2 regions of the Lysinibacillus sp. RC79 genome follow, and region 2 is predicted to be linked to the other one. Evidence: riboswitches for the same ligand, from Rfam matches in the RefSeq annotation. Region 2 holds a riboswitch; the other holds the start of a gene.
The links. A riboswitch is a leader RNA that binds a small molecule or an ion and turns the genes downstream of it on or off. The one in region 2 is predicted to bind thiamine pyrophosphate.

Region 1 (8,301 bases), on a different contig from region 2:
TAATTCCCAAGGTTATTTTCTAACTAACCATCAATTACTACTATCAACAAAAATAAAGGGCTGTCTCACTGAAATGAGACAGCCCTAGCCATTATTCTTCGTTTTTTTCCTCTAGCTTTTCAGGTTCTAGTTTTTCCTCTAGAGGTACAGATTCAGTATTTTCCTCTTTGATCGGCAAAGATGGTTGCACAATATCTTTTTCAATATAAACTTTTTCATGAACGACTGTTGTATCCGCGAAAAAATCATGTAGACCTTGATTATTCGGTAAAATGGCTACGAGAATATAAAGTGGCATAAAAATGCTGTTGATGATCCGCCCTATCCAATCACGGAATAACACATCTGACCAAGTCAGCTTCTCATGCTTTAATGAAATAACACGTAATCCAAATATCATTTTCCCTAATGTTTGCCCAAAAAATTTCGTCATCAATACGAAATAGCTGTAATAAAAAATAGCGGATATAATCGAAATTGGTGCATACCATACTGTTTCAGATAATGACCAATCCATTAAATAAAAAATTGGGTTAACGAGAATTCCACCTATAGCTGTAATAACGAATCCATCTAATAAAAATGCCCAAAAACGTATCCAAAAGCCTGCCGTTTTTAACGCATAATTTTTATTCGTAATTGGCTTATCTATTAGGAAGGCATTCTCCATAGAGGGTGAACCTTGCATAACAATTTCATTGTTTGTCATTGTACTCCCTCCTTAGTTTTCGCCATATAAATACATCATTTTTGGTGCTTTATAATCTGCCATAATTTTCATCAACATTTTTTCCTCTGCTGACGGACCAAACATTGACCCAATCTTCATCCCAACATATGATTGCCAGCCACCCTCATCATATGAATACTCAAATAATTCTGCGTCCTCTAAACCAAAGTCTTTACGCAGTGCAGCAATTGTTGCTTCCTCATCACCAATCTCATCTACTAATCCCGCTTCAAGTGCCTTCTTACCACTAAGAATTCGACCATCGGCAACTTTTTTCACATTGACTTCAGACATATTACGCCCTTTTGCCACAATATGAATGAATTCCTGATAAGTTTCATTAATCATGTCTTGCATCATAGCACGCTCTTCCGGTGTCACTTCACGCATTGGACTAAGCATATCTTTATGTTCACCAGATTTAAACGTTTCATATTTAATACCAACTTTTTCTGCTAACGCCTGATAATTAATAGATTGCATAATGACACCAATTGAACCTGTAATTGTATCACGTTGCGCAAATATCTTATCTGCAGGTGCTGAAATGTAATAACCACCTGAAGCTGCCATCGAATCCATAGAAACATAGATTGGAATTTGTCGCTCTTCTTTAATTTTCAAAAGTTTTTTATAGATTTCTGCTGATTCTTTTACACCACCACCTGGTGAATTAACACTTAAAACGATACCTTCCACAGTTTGATCATATAAAATATTATCTAATTGATTTAAGAAAAATTGATGATCATAAGCAACTGGTTGCCATAATGTACTTGAGCCAACATCTTGAATCGCACCATCAACCTTTAAGTATGCAATACGTTTATCCATATCGCCACCTTCTTTAACCACTTCCATTACCGTCAAGTCGTTTCCAGCCACCAAGCTATCAAAATTGCTAAAGAAATCCGATTTAAATATTGCAAAAATAGTGTTGATCCCTAACGAGAATACTAATAGTACACCTGCAATTATTAAAGCAGTCCACCTTTTAACATTCATATTTTTCCGCCTCCTCATACGTTATACAATAGATATTCTAATTTGTTTCATACTTATTGCAATAATATGGCTTATCACCATAACATGGGTTGATCTATGTTCCGACTGGACTCTCGGGACAATAGAGTTTTTATGCGAAAGCGCAGCGTTTTCACAGGACGTAATGCTTTTAACCTTCGTCTCCTCTACTTGGCTTACTCCATGGTCTAAATCTATGACGCTAATCCCTAAGGAGTGCCAAGACTCCAATTAACTTATATACAAGTCACACGTTTTAACAAATGTCATTTCTTTTTACGGTGAGCCAATACTATGCAAAAGCTTTAACCTATTCAACCTATACTACATTATCTAATAAAAAAAAAAAATCAAAGTTCATAAACAAAGCAGGAACTTTGATTTTCGACATTAATTTCCTAGGAAATTAATGATGAATGTTAGAATGGGTTTTCTCTTGTTCACGTAATTCGACACGACGAATTTTGCCTGATGCAGTCTTTGGTAGCTCAGTAACAAACTCAATTGCACGAGGATATTTATAAGGGGCTGTTAAAGTTTTCACATGGCTTTGTAGTTTTTTAATAAGCGCTTCATCACCAACTTCTCCATCAGAGAGCACAACAAATGCCTTTACTACATTTCCACGAACTTCATCCGGACTCGCGACAACGGCAGTTTCTTTTATTGCTGGATGCTTCAATAACGCATCTTCTACCTCAAATGGGCCAATCGTATAGCCAGACGATATAATGACATCATCCCCACGTCCTTCAAACCAAAAATAGCCATCTTCATCTTTATATGCACGATCTCCGGTAATATACCATTCGCCTCTAAATTGTAAATTTGTACGTTCGGGATCGTTTAAATATTTTTTAAATAACGCGGGTGTTTCACAGTGAACAGCAATATCTCCAACTTCTCCGATTGCAACAGGATTTCCAAAATCATTGATAATTTCTACAGTATTACCCGGAGTAGGTTTCCCCATTGAGCCCATTTTAGACTCCATCCCTACCATTGTACCAACAAGTAATGTATTCTCTGTTTGTCCATAACCATCTCGTACTTGTAAATTAAAGACCTCGGAAAATACTTTTATCACTTCACTATTTAAAGGTTCACCCGCTGACACAGCCTGACGTATTGTACTTAAATTGAAATCTCGTAAATTTTCAAGCCCCGCCATAAATCGATATTCGGTTGGCGTGCAACACAGAATATTAATATTGAATTTTTCAAGCAGTGCAAGGTATGTTGCCGCATCAAAGTGACCTTTGTAAACAAATGCTGTTGCACCACTTCCTAAAGTAGCAAGGAACGGACTCCAAATCCATTTTTGCCAGCCAGGAGCTGCTGTAGCCCAAACAATGTCACCTTCTTGGACACCTAACCAATTTGGTGCAGTAGTTCGTAAGTGTGCGTAACCCCAGCCATGTGTATGTACCGCTGCCTTCGGATTGCCTGTTGTACCACTCGTGTATGCTAAAAATGCAATGTCTGTACTCTTAGTTGGTGTAGAACTTATATAGGTTGTTGGTTGGTTTTGCATTTTTTCAAGCAATGCCTGCCAAGATCCATGTGCATGACCAATGACAAATTGCTGTATTTCTTGTAAATTTTCCACATTATCAAATTGTTCAATATAAGGCTCAAATGCAATAACACCTTTTGCATTGGCATGATTGATTCGATATTCAATATCCTTCGTTCTCAGCATTTCTGAGCTAGGTATTATGGTTAAACCTGTCTTTAAGGCTGCAATATAGACGATATACGCTTCAACTGATCTCGGCACCATGACTAAAATAACATCACCTTTTTTTAAACCTTGAGATGTAAATACATGTGCTGCCTGATTCGCCTTTTCAAGTAAAGCTGTATATGTTATATACTGAATTTCCTCATCTTCGTTATAAACTACTAATGCATTTTTCGTAGAATCTTGTGCATATTTTTCAATTTCCTCTGAAATGTTATACCATTCTGGTGCGATTAAATCTTCTCTTTTCATGGCATGTGCCCCCTTTATTACGCTCATTATAAAACTCAATTTTTATCATTTTCAATGGAATTCACTCTAATTCATTAAAGTCGTGACAACTATCATGCTCTGCTATATGGCATCAGTCACGTTTTAGTTCTATCAATTTCAGCTTGGTGTAATTGTTGCTGTCGCTTCGCTTTCGCACAGAAAACATTTGTTGCTGTCGCTTCGCTTTCGCACAGAAAACACTTGTTGCTGTCGCTTCGCTTTCGCACAGAAAACATTTGTTGCTGTCGCTCCGCTTTCGCACAGAAAACACTTGTTGCTGTCGCTCCGCTTTCGCACAGATAAAAATTCCCTATTGAACACGAATGAATAATATGGTACATTTTGGACAACTAAAAGCATAATTGCAGGGGGACTCATTTAGAGTTGAGAAGGTAAAACCTGACCCTTTGAACCTGTTAGTTAATACTGACGTAGGGAGCAATACACATCTAATTACTGATGAAAGGCTCTTTTACGTGTTTTTTTTACACGAAAAAGGGCCTTTTTTGCACGCTTACGTCCATCCAAAAGGAGGACTTAAATTGATTTTTCAAACGATCCGTAAACAAAATCCACTTATTCATTGCATTACTAATTATGTTGTGGCTAATTTTCAAGCAAATGGCTTATTAGCAATAGGTGCTTCTCCAGTCATGGCTGATGACAGTCATGAGGTTGAAGAAATGGTCGCAATTGCCTCAGGTTTTTTGATAAATATTGGTACCCTTAATGAACGAATGAAAGAATCAATGTTACTTGCAGGAAAAAAAGCAAATGCTCTTGGCATTCCCGTTATTTTAGATCCTGTTGCTGCAGGTGCAACAACATACCGGAAACAAACGGTACAACAATTACTGGAGGAAATAAAATTTGCGGCTATTCGTTGTAATATTGGTGAACTTGCAGCTATTGCCAATGTAGAATGGCAACAAAAAGGCGTAGATAGTGGTAGTGGTTCCATTTCTTTAGAACTTGAGGCACAGCAAGTAGCTCAACTCTACAATTGTATTGTGATTGTGACCGGTGAAAAGGATTTTATTACTGATGGCGAACATCAGCAATGGGTTACAGGTGGAAATTCTCAAATGACAGAAATTACCGGAACAGGTTGCTTATTAAGTGCAATTTGTTGTGCCTCCTACGTCTCAGGAAAAAAACTATTTGACCAATTGGTAGAAACTTTATCGCTTTATAAAAAAGTGGCAGAGCGAGCCGCTTCTTCAACTCAATATATTGGCGATTTTCAAATTGCAGTATTGAATGAATTACATCGCCTTTCCAAGGGTGGTGAAGAATGATGCATATTGTAACGACAATTGCTGGTTCAGATAGTGGTGGCGGTGCAGGTATACAGGCTGATTTAAAAACATTTCAGGAATTAAAGGTGTTTGGAACGTCTGTTATTACAGCTTTAACGGCCCAAAACACACTTGGTGTATCGGATGTCTTACCAATTGAAGTTAGCTTTGTTGAAAAACAACTTATAGCGCTAGTCGAAGATTTTTCAATTAGTGCTGTTAAAACAGGAATGCTGTTTTCCTCCGAAATAATCCAATCAATTGCACAGATTTTAGCTGAAGTGAAAATTCCGCTTATTGTAGATCCTGTCATGATTGCAAAAGGTGGCGAAAGCTTATTACAGCAAGAAGCAATTGAGGCATTACGTAGTTTTTTGCTACCTTTAGCAACAATTGTAACACCGAACATTCCTGAGGCAGAAACCCTTTCTGGAAGGAAAATCAACTCTTTAACAGATATTAAAGAAGCAGCTCAAGTCTTATTACAAATGGGCGTTCAATGCGTCATTATTAAAGGCGGTCATTTAGAGGATCAATGTTATGCTACTGATTATGTATTTTTTCAAGACGGTCGGTCATTTTCCATGCAGTCTACACGTATTGCAACAAAAAATACGCATGGGACAGGCTGTACGTTTTCCGCTGCATTAACTGCCTTTCTTGGTCGTGGACTACCTCTAGAAGAAGCGATTGAGGAAGCTAAAAAATTTATTCAATTAGCAATAACGCATGATTTATTTATTGGTAATGGCCATGGTCCAACAAATCATTTTGCCTATCAAAACTATAAGGATTCTTGCGAGGTGATCATTCATGAAACGTGACGATCTACAGCTATATTTTATTATGGGTACAGATAATGTTTTCAAACAAGATCCAATAAATGTTTTAGAGAAAGCTCTCCAATCTGGAGTTTCCATGTTTCAATACCGTGAAAAAGGGCCAAATGCACTTACTGGGAAAGCCTATGAAAATTTTGCTCGGAAATGTCAAAAGCTCTGTCAGCAGTATAATGTTCCGTTTATCGTCAACGATGATTTAGAGCTAGCTATAAAACTTAGAGCGGATGGTGTTCATATTGGACAAGAGGATTTTCCTGTGTCGAAGGTACGTAAAAAAATTGGCAACATGATTCTAGGTGTTTCTGTTCACTCACAAGCTGAATTACAAACTGCTCTACAATACGGTGCTGATTATGTAGGAATTGGTCCGGTTTTTTCAACCACTTCTAAAAGCGACGCCAAACCACCTAGTGGAACTGATTTTTTACAGCAAGTTCGGATACAATATCCGGAGCTTCCTATCGTTGCGATTGGAGGCATAAATTGCTGGAATGCACATACGGTATTTAAAGCAGGTGCGGATGGAATAGCAGTTATTTCTGCCATTTGCGAAAGTGAAGATATTTCAAATACAGTCTCTACATTTAAATCATTTGTAGGATAAAGTGAAACTTTAAACAGTGGGAGGGTCTTTACCCCACTGATTATTAGTCTTCACCAATCGGGTTTTTACTGGCAGTTAGCCCCACCTATTTCTTTGCACTCCTTGAATTGAAATGGGAGGACCTGACGCTTCTCTTTTGATATAGATAAATTACTGCCTGTTAATACGGGATAAAAAATAAACAATTTAAACAAACTAAAACCAGTGCCTTTTACGGTCACTGGTTTTAATTTTATAATTGCTGATTAAGCAATTATTGGTTGCTGTTTGGCATGCCTTTTAATTGAGATTCTGCCATTTGTACAAGACGTTTAGTGATTTCACCGCCAACGGAACCGTTAGCACGAGCTGAAGCGTCAGCTCCTAATTGAACACCAAATTCTTGTGCAATTTCGTATTTCATTTGATCTAGCGCTTGTTGTACACCAGGTACTGCAAGCTGGTTTGAACTGCGGTTTGTGTTGTTCGCCATGTGTCTCACCTCCTTGTGAATATAGAATGTGCGATATTAGATTTTTAATACAAAAATTTTATCGGTAAATTGTACCTGTAAAGGAAATGAACAAAAAAAGCCGACTCAAGACTTTTGAGTCGGCTCGTTAGCTTAAGAAATCGCAAGCTTCTTCTATAAAAGATCTGCAAATTTATCGGCTTCTTGCTCTTTTTTCGGGAAAATATAGACTTCACGGTTTTTCACTGCTCGTTCGATTAGTTCATCAAAATCCGAGAAGCTTTCATAGTGCTCAACCTTTTCAAGCTTTGGCTTTGTTTTTGGACTTGCTGGAGTAAAAATTGTACAGCAGTCTTCGAATGGCTGGATAGACGTTTCGTATGTGCCTATTTTCTCTGCAATATCGATAATTTCTAATTTATCTGATGAGATTAATGGACGTAAAATTGGTGTGTTAGTTACGGCATTAATAGCTGTTAGACTTTCAAGAGTTTGACTCGCTACTTGACCAAGACTCTCACCTGTAACAATAGCTAGTGCACCAATTTCTTCACGTACTTTATCAGCAACTTTTAGCATCATACGACGAGTTGTTGTCATCGATACATTAGAAGGTACTTTTTCTTTAATAAGAACTTGAATTTCAGTGAAAGGAATTACATGTAATCGTATATTAGCTCCAAATTTTGTTAATTCATTAGCAAGTACCTTTACTTTTTCCAATGAATTTTGGCTTGTATACGGTGGGCTAAAGAAGTGAATCGCTTCTAAGCGCACTCCACGTTTCATCATTAAATAACCAGCAACAGGACTATCTATACCACCAGAAAGCATTAATAAAGATTTACCATTAGAGCCTACAGGCATTCCACCTGCACCCGGTATAACTTGTGCCATCATATATGTTGCATCATGACGCACCTCTACACGAAGTTCGATATCAGGCTTCTTCACCTTTACTGATAAATTTTGATATTGTGGTAATACATAACCACCAATTTCGCGTTGAATGGCATGTGATTCTAACGGAAATGTTTTATCTGTGCGCTTTACTTCTACTTTAAAAGTAAGCTGCTCATTTTTAAATGTATCCATAATTGTTATTGCCAGTTTTTTCATGGCCTCCATGTCTTTTTCACATGCTGCCACTGGACTAAATGATTGGATACCAAAAATTTTAGGTAATCCTTTTAATAGCACGTCCATTTGTGTTTCATTTTGAATGGCTATAAACATACGATCGCGCTCTGTACGAATGTGTAAATGTCCTAAATCCGCAAACGCATGACGAATGTTCTCTCGTAAACGACGAATAAAATCCATCTTGTTACGACCT
Region 2 (8,301 bases):
ACAATTACTCTAACTACATTGTACTAACTACTTTTTTCAGAAAATAGGGAATTTTAAAAGAGAATACATGAATTATTTCAGATTTTTTGTTATTTTAACAATATAATCGTATTTTTTTACGAAACTAGATAATTTTAAGGGGTGAGTTTGTAGTTATGAAATTGTTATTAATTGATAGAGACTCCGCTGATCTTTCAGGTATTCGTTGGTTTTTACATACATATTTTCCTGGCGATGTAGCCATCGAAATAAGTACAACTATTAATGAGGCACTTCAAAGTATCCAGCAATTTGAGCCTGAAGTGATACTACTAAACATTGACCTATTCTCGAATAATCGCTTAACTGCACTTTATCGTGTTTTACAAAAACATTCAGGAACTATTTTAGCTATGACAACAGAGCCATTATTTAAAAATGCATTAAGGGCAATCGATTTACAGGTCGCATATCTCTTCGTTAAACCAATTGATTTAGAAGTATTAAAGCAAAAACTCACTGTTATTTCCCTTCAAACACCAAAGGCAGAAGCAGTGTATCAAGAAGCTACAGATGAATCTTTTTACGATCAACTATTTTTAGATAGTAAAACTAGTACCCTAGAGACAAATATACACTTCACCATGATCGAGCCTGAGCATTCCGATATGTTTAACAAACTGTACAACTGGCTTCAGCAAACGCCTATTTATTCTAGTATGAGGATTTATCCTTTATCAGAAAGAATTGTTTGCTTATTCCAAACAAATGATTTAGAGAAAGATGTTCGTACATTAATCAAGGAATGGCGATTGACAAATAATAGCTCTTTCAATATTGGGATATACGATGGGGAACCTACAACTATGAAGAATATGTATACCTTAACGAAGCGTGCACTTCGTCAAAGCTTTTACGAAGGCTATGGGCACATTTTTTATACGAGTAAACAGTTGAAGACACAGCCCTTCGATCCTTTACTAACACCCGAAGAGCAACAATTGTTGATAAGTAGTTTAGAGGACGGGAATATTGAAGCTGTCAAAGCATTTTTATATCGACTATTTAATGAAGGAATTTATTACGAGCAAGATGACTTACGTATTCATTTAACAAGTGTTTTGGCGCAAATCCGCCGCTTTATGCTGAAGTATAAATTACACGAGAAAGCTGCCATTGAGCAAAATTATCGTCAGCTTTTTCATTTAATTATTGAGCATCCTATATTTTATACCATTCAAAATGGCATCATATCATTTACACAAAAACTGATTGAATTGGCCCGTGAGGCACGAATGGAGAAACGGGCCGATTATGTAGAACTGGCCATAGAAATTATCGACCAACAATTTCAGAATAGCGGGTTATCTTTACCTTACGTTGCCCATAAACTGGGTATTAGCCCCAATTATTTAAGTACGATTTTTTCAAAGAAGCAAGGCTTGCCACTTAAACGCTACCTGCAGCAAGTCCGAATTCATAACGCTACAAAAATGCTTGTAGAAACTGATTTTGCCATTAGCGAAATTGCCTATTTAAATGGTTTTGAAGACTCGAATTACTTCATTAAAATTTTTAAACAGCACATCGGAATTACTCCTCATCGTTATCGTAAAACATAAAAAGGCTAAATAAGTAACATGGAGTGGATTTCCGTTCCAACTAGGAGTTCGTACGAAAGAGTAGCGGATAGAGGCTTTATTTTCGCGGGATCTCATCGATATCTGATCCCCAAGAAGTGAAATGCCCAACCTTAACTGTAATCAAGTATTATTTTCAATTATCATATTCTATTTTCAATAAGAATAAATAAACAAAAGAGTTCATTTTAATTTCTTTTATTCTTGAGCTTGCTCTTCTTTATAACTTATTTTTAAGTAATTCTCGAAAATGTTTAAAAAAACTAAATTAGTGGTAAATGTTATTCATAACTCCTTTAAATTCAGCATATATTTATAGTTTATATCTTACTATAAAGATTCTTTAACAATAATAATTATAATTTACTAGCAATTCTAGTTTGTGTTTGTTATAGTTATTGATGAAGAGTTTGACTCACAATTTTTCTTCAGGAGGTAAACTAATATGACAAATGAAAATGATCGTAGCCGTCGATTTACAACAGCAGGTGGCGCTCCAGTAGTAAGCAACCACGATTCAATGTCAGCAGGTCCTCGTGGTCCTCTATTACTTCAGGATGTATGGCTAGTTGAGAAATTAGCAAACTTCAACCGTGAAGTTATTCCTGAACGTCGTATGCACGCTAAAGGTTCAGGTGCATTCGGTACTTTCACTGTAACGCATGATATTACTAAATATACAAAAGCAAAAATCTTCTCAGAAGTTGGGAAGAAGACTGAAATGTTTGCACGCTTCTCCACAGTTGCAGGTGAACGTGGTGCAGCGGATGCTGAGCGCGATATTCGTGGCTTTGCACTTAAGTTCTATACTGAAGAAGGTAACTGGGATTTAGTTGGTAACAACACACCTGTATTCTTCTTCCGTGATCCTTTACACTTCACAGATTTAAACCACGTGGTAAAACGTGACCCACGTACAAATATGAAAAATGCGAATTCAAACTGGGATTTCTGGACTTCATTACCAGAGGCGCTTCACCAAGTAACAATCGTTATGTCTGATCGTGGTATTCCGTCAGGTTACCGCAATATGCATGGTTTCGGTTCTCACACTTATAGCTTTATTAATGAAGAAAATGAGCGCGTATGGGTTAAATTCCACTTTACTACAGAGCAAGGCATTAAAAACTTAACTGGTGCCGAGGCTGCTGAAGTGATTAGTAATGACCGTGAATCTTCACAACGCGATCTATATGAGGCAATTGAAAATAGCGATTTCCCTAAATGGAAAATGTATATTCAAGTAATGACAGAGGAACAAGCACGTGAATTACCATATAACCCATTTGATTTAACGAAAGTATGGTATAAAAAAGACTTCCCATTAATTCCTGTGGGGGAATTCGAGTTAAATAAAAATGCGGACAACTACTTTGCGGAAGTTGAGCAAGCTGCATTTGCACCATCTAACATTATTCCTGGTATTAGCTTCTCGCCAGACAAAATGTTACAGGCTCGTATCTTTGCATATGGAGATGCACAGCGCTACCGTTTAGGAGTGAACCACTACTCGCTTCCTGTAAACGCACCAAAATGTCCATTCCGTACGTTCCACCGTGATGGTGCTATGCGTTTCGACGGCAATCTTGGTTCAACTTTAGGCTATGAACCAAATAGCTATGGTGAATGGGAGCATAATTTAGACTACAAGGAGCCTGAATTACGTATTGATGGTAATGCTGGTATCCATGACTTCCGTGAAGACGACAACAATTACTTCGAGCAGCCGGGTAAATTATTCCGCCTAATGACTGCTGAACAACAACAACGCCTATTCGAAAATACTGCTAATGATATGGCGTCAGTTGAAGAGTTCATCAAACGTCGCCATATCCTGCACTGCTATCTAGCTGATCCAGCATATGGTGAAGGTGTAGCAAAAGCTATGGGTCTTTCATTAGAAGGCGTGGATCTTTCAAACCCATACGTAAAACAACCAACTAACGTTTAATTCTCCACATATTCCAAATATTATTGATATCCAAATCCAACTTTTTACTCCATGTGAAGGGCAACCTCACATGGAGTTTTTTTATCTTAATGACCAAAAAAGGCTTATATCTGATAGATACAAGCCTGCTCTAATAATTATTGATAAATTTGACTGCCTGCCTTTTTAAATTCCTCGGCTTTCTCCTGCATACCTTTGTGGATTGCTTCAGTAGTATTTAGGTCTCCTTCTTTTGCATAATTACGAATATCCTGTGAGATTCTCATACTACAAAACTTAGGGCCACACATTGAACAGAAGTGCGCAGTTTTCGCCCCTTCTGCAGGCAATGTTTCATCATGGTATTCGACTGCACGCTCTGGATCAAGCGATAGGTTGAATTGATCCCGCCAGCGGAATTCAAAGCGTGCCTTAGATAGTGCATCGTCACGCTGCTGTGCTCCCGGATGCCCTTTCGCTAAATCTGCCGCGTGTGCAGCAATTTTATACGTAATAACCCCTACACGAACATCCTCACGATTTGGTAAGCCTAGATGCTCTTTAGGCGTCACATAACATAGCATTGCTGTACCATACCAACCGATCATCGCAGCACCAATAGCCGATGTAATATGGTCATAGCCAGGAGCAATATCTGTTGTCAGTGGCCCTAAAGTATAAAAAGGAGCTTCCTTACACACCTCTAATTGCTTATCCATATTTTCTTTAATAAGATGCATTGGCACATGCCCTGGTCCCTCTACCATCACCTGTACATCATGCTTCCAGGCGATTTGCGTTAATTCCCCTAGCGTTTCTAGCTCCGCAAACTGAGCCTCATCATTTGCATCTGCAATAGAACCAGGACGTAAACCATCACCTAAAGAGAAGGCAACATCATAGGTTTTCATAATTTCGCAAATTTCTTCAAAATGAGTATATAAGAAGCTTTCTTGATGGTGATATAAACACCACTGTGCCATAATCGAGCCTCCTCGAGACACTATGCCTGTTACACGATTAGCCGTTAATGGCACATAGCGTAGCAATACCCCTGCATGAATCGTGAAGTAATCAACACCTTGCTCTGCCTGTTCGATTAACGTATCACGATACACTTCCCACGTTAAATCCTCTGCCACACCATTTACTTTTTCTAACGCTTGATAAATCGGCACCGTTCCCACTGGCACCGCGGCATTACGGATAATCCATTCACGTGTCGTATGAATATGCTTACCAGTAGATAAATCCATAATGTTATCAGCACCCCAGCGTGTAGCCCACGTCATTTTTTCTACCTCTTCTGCAATAGAGGATGACACCGCTGAATTTCCAATATTGGCGTTAATTTTTACGTGGAAGTTACGTCCAATAATCATCGGCTCTGCCTCAGGGTGATTAATATTAGATGGCAAAATAGCACGTCCTGCCGCGATCTCTGAGCGCACAAATTCTGGGTCCATATTTTCGCGAATCGCTACAAATTCCATTTCTGGAGTAATAATTCCCTTTCGTGCATAGTGAAGCTGTGTTACATTTTTACCTTTCTTCGCACGCAAAGGCTTTCTAGATAAATCCGGAAAAACATTTTCATTCATTCGTGGATCATCAGCTTTACGGAATCCATTATCTTCTGGCTTGATAGTACGACCTTCGTATTCTTCAACGTCACCTCGTTCTTTGATCCATACACTACATAAAGCTGGCAATCCTTTTGTAATATCCACCTTATATGCAGGATCAGTGTACGGGCCGCTCGTATCATAAACACGTACTGGCGCATTTTCCTCTTCACCAAAGCTTCCTGTCGTCGGACTTAGAGCAATTTCACGCATTGGCACTAAAATATCTGGTCGAGATCCTTCTACGTAAACTTTTTTACTTCCTTCAAAACTTGACATAATCGTAATATTCTTGTCGCTAACTGTTGTCATAAACTACTTCGCTCCCTTTTACATTTATTCCAAGGACCGAATCTAGCTCACCCCAACAAAAACAAAAAGCCGAATCCAAAAAAAAATTTGGATCCGGCTAAGAATGTAAAGGTATAGTTATTGCAAATAACGTAGAGTGCAATAATGGTTAACTTTCCCACGCTGGTATGAGCCAGATCAGGTCCAAAGGGTCAAGAAACCTCTATGCGTTTCCCTCTCAGCCTGACTCATCAGACTCCCCTAGTTAATGCTATTAAGTTTGATGCTAGTGTAGCAGATATTGTTAAGAGATGGAAGCTTCATTTGAATATTTTTGTGTCATCATCATAACGTGTGGTTGATTTCCGTTCCGGCTGGGCGCTTTCCTGGGGGCGTCCGATGAGCCGCTAATCCCCAAGGAGTCGCCCAGCCTCCACTCCAATCAACTTATTTACATGGCATACGTTTTAAAAAGTATAATCCCTAACTTTTGGTGATTATCCTATTTTTAAAAATCAGAAGGAAAACCGCTTACTCCAGATGGGCTGTCACTCTATCTTATTCCGAATAACATCCAGCTGTTAGGTAAACAACAGTTCCGCTACGTAAATCACAATCGTCACTGTAATACAGCTCACAATCGTTGAAAATAATACTGTTTGTGCAGCAGTTGCCGATTCTACGTCATATTCTAATGCCAGACTAGAACTATTTCGCGATGTCGGGAACGAACTAGCTATAAAAAGTGATTGTGCCACGACACCGTCAAGGCCAAGTACATAAATGATCAGCAATGCTACGGCTGGCCCTATGACTAGTCGTGTAAAACAGCTAATGAATACCATTTTATTGAACATGGATTTGATTTCAAGCTGTGATAGTTGTGCCCCTAAAGTTATTAATGCTACTGCGATAAAGCCATCTGCCACATGGTCTATCGGAATTTTTACAAACTGCGGAATAGCGATATTAAAATAGTTCATTGCAACACCAATAATAAGTGCATGAATAATAGGCATTTTGAGGAAGTCTTTCACAATAGACATGCCCGATTTTGTTGAAGAGATTAAATTGTACAAGCCGTAAGTATAGGTCGTCATATTTTGAAATATTACGAGAATGACCTGAATCGCTACTCCAATCGGCTGGGTCACGAAAATCATTTGTGCAACCGGAATACCATAGTTACCTGAATTAATTAGGACAACACTATTTTTAAACACCGCAGCCTCGGGTTTTGCTAAGCCGAGTCCCTTTGCTAGAAAGTGACTAAGTACCATTTGGCTTCCGATAAAGAGTAGAATAAATAATGCAACTTCCCCAAGCACAGACAGCTCTATACTCGTTTCATATATATTCACAAAAACAGCTGCGGGCATGAAACAATATGTAATAAGTTGAGATAACGCCTTTAAATTAAAGCGAAATTTCTTTTGTAAAACTGCACCAAGTACTAAAAGCACTAAAATTGGAGCTACAATTTTAAAAAAAATCATACCGAGATACATCATAGCGTGTCCCCTTTCCTCTCCTATAGTAGTGCTGTTTTAATACTTGGTCAATGTACCTCACCGTTAACTCATAGCCCTTTACGAGGCATTTTTAGTCCAATGCCTTTTACCATAAATAAAAAGACTGCTTCACATATTGAAGCAGTCTTTTGCTGAAAAAAGTTAAACGAGCTTAAATCGATTAACGACCTCTTGTAATTCTTTTGAAACCTCGTTCATATTATTGATGGACTCTGCAACCTTTTGTAGTTCCGCTTGTTGGTCAATAGCAGATGCACTTACCTGTTCTGCAGATGCAGCAGTCTCCTCAGAAATAGCAGAAATACTTTGGATTGCCATTATCGCTTGATTTTTATGCTCTAACATATGAGAAAGTTTAGTCATTAACTCACTAATTGACGTTGCAATAGAACTAGAAAGCTCACTATTGTCTTTAAACGCAACCTCAGTGCTTTGTACTGACTCATTTTGAGCTTGTATTAAGCCTGCGTTTGAGGCAATGACAGCTACCGTTTGCTGAGAATTTTCAAGAATGCTATCTACTGTTTGCTTAATAACATCTGTTTCATTTCTGGATTGCTCTGCTAGCTTTCGTACCTCCTCAGCGACAACTGCAAAACCTTTACCATGTTCACCAGCACGTGCAGCTTCTATGCTTGCATTTAAGGCTAATAAATTTGTTTGCTCGGTAATACCTTGAATAGACGCTATAATCTGATTGATATTGGCAATATTAGACGCCAATGACTCCATTTGCTGCTGAATACGTCCATTCATTGCATTCGTTTCTGAGTTACGTTCACGTAAGCTTTCGACTTCTTTCATTCCTTCGTCTGTAGTTGTTTTCGTTTTATTCGATAGCTCGTCCATTTCATTTGAAAGCGTTGTAATAGCATCAATTTGATCGGATAAATCAATCATTCGATAATTGGTTTCTTCTGTATCCTCAGATTGCTTGGATGCTCCCTGCGCAATTTCATTAATAGCTACCGAGACCTCTTGACTTGAAGCAACTATTTCATTAAACGCCTCATGAACATAATTTGATGATTGATTGAGTGATGTCGTAGCATTCAGCACGGTTTGAATGGCGCTATTCGTTTGATCTAACATATTATTATAAGCTAATGCAACAGCACCAATCTCATCAGGCTTAATATATTTCTCATCCACTTTTTGAGTTAAATCTCCATTTGCCGCCGTTTCAATAGAAGTGCGTAAAAACTTTAATGGCCTCAGTAATTTATAGATAAACAATGCACTAGCAACTGCCATTAAAACAATTATAATAATTGACGCTATGATGGTAAAAGTAAGCACATGAT

Region 1: linked by a shared signal. The riboswitch ahead of thiM (hydroxyethylthiazole kinase) and the one ahead of thiC (phosphomethylpyrimidine synthase ThiC) in region 2 are both predicted to bind thiamine pyrophosphate.

The regions. Positions count from the first base shown of each region.
Region 1 covers NZ_JBGCCD010000014.1:126,121-134,421, reverse strand. The annotation lists gene ABH968_RS15055 (RDD family protein) at 92-709, opposite strand; gene sppA (signal peptide peptidase SppA) at 722-1,735, opposite strand; gene mbcS (acyl-CoA synthetase MbcS) at 2,160-3,749, opposite strand; TPP riboswitch at 4,127-4,225, shown strand; gene thiM (hydroxyethylthiazole kinase) at 4,313-5,068, shown strand; gene thiD (bifunctional hydroxymethylpyrimidine kinase/phosphomethylpyrimidine kinase) at 5,068-5,892, shown strand; gene thiE (thiamine phosphate synthase) at 5,882-6,514, shown strand; gene ABH968_RS15025 (alpha/beta-type small acid-soluble spore protein) at 6,768-6,986, opposite strand; gene thiI (tRNA uracil 4-sulfurtransferase ThiI) at 7,140-8,301, opposite strand, start outside.
Region 2 covers NZ_JBGCCD010000016.1:105,547-113,847, reverse strand. The annotation lists gene ABH968_RS16115 (helix-turn-helix domain-containing protein) at 156-1,601, shown strand; gene ABH968_RS16110 (catalase) at 2,065-3,570, shown strand; gene thiC (phosphomethylpyrimidine synthase ThiC) at 3,708-5,486, opposite strand; TPP riboswitch at 5,624-5,738, opposite strand; gene ABH968_RS16100 (AEC family transporter) at 6,047-6,976, opposite strand; gene ABH968_RS16095 (methyl-accepting chemotaxis protein) at 7,139-8,301, opposite strand, start outside.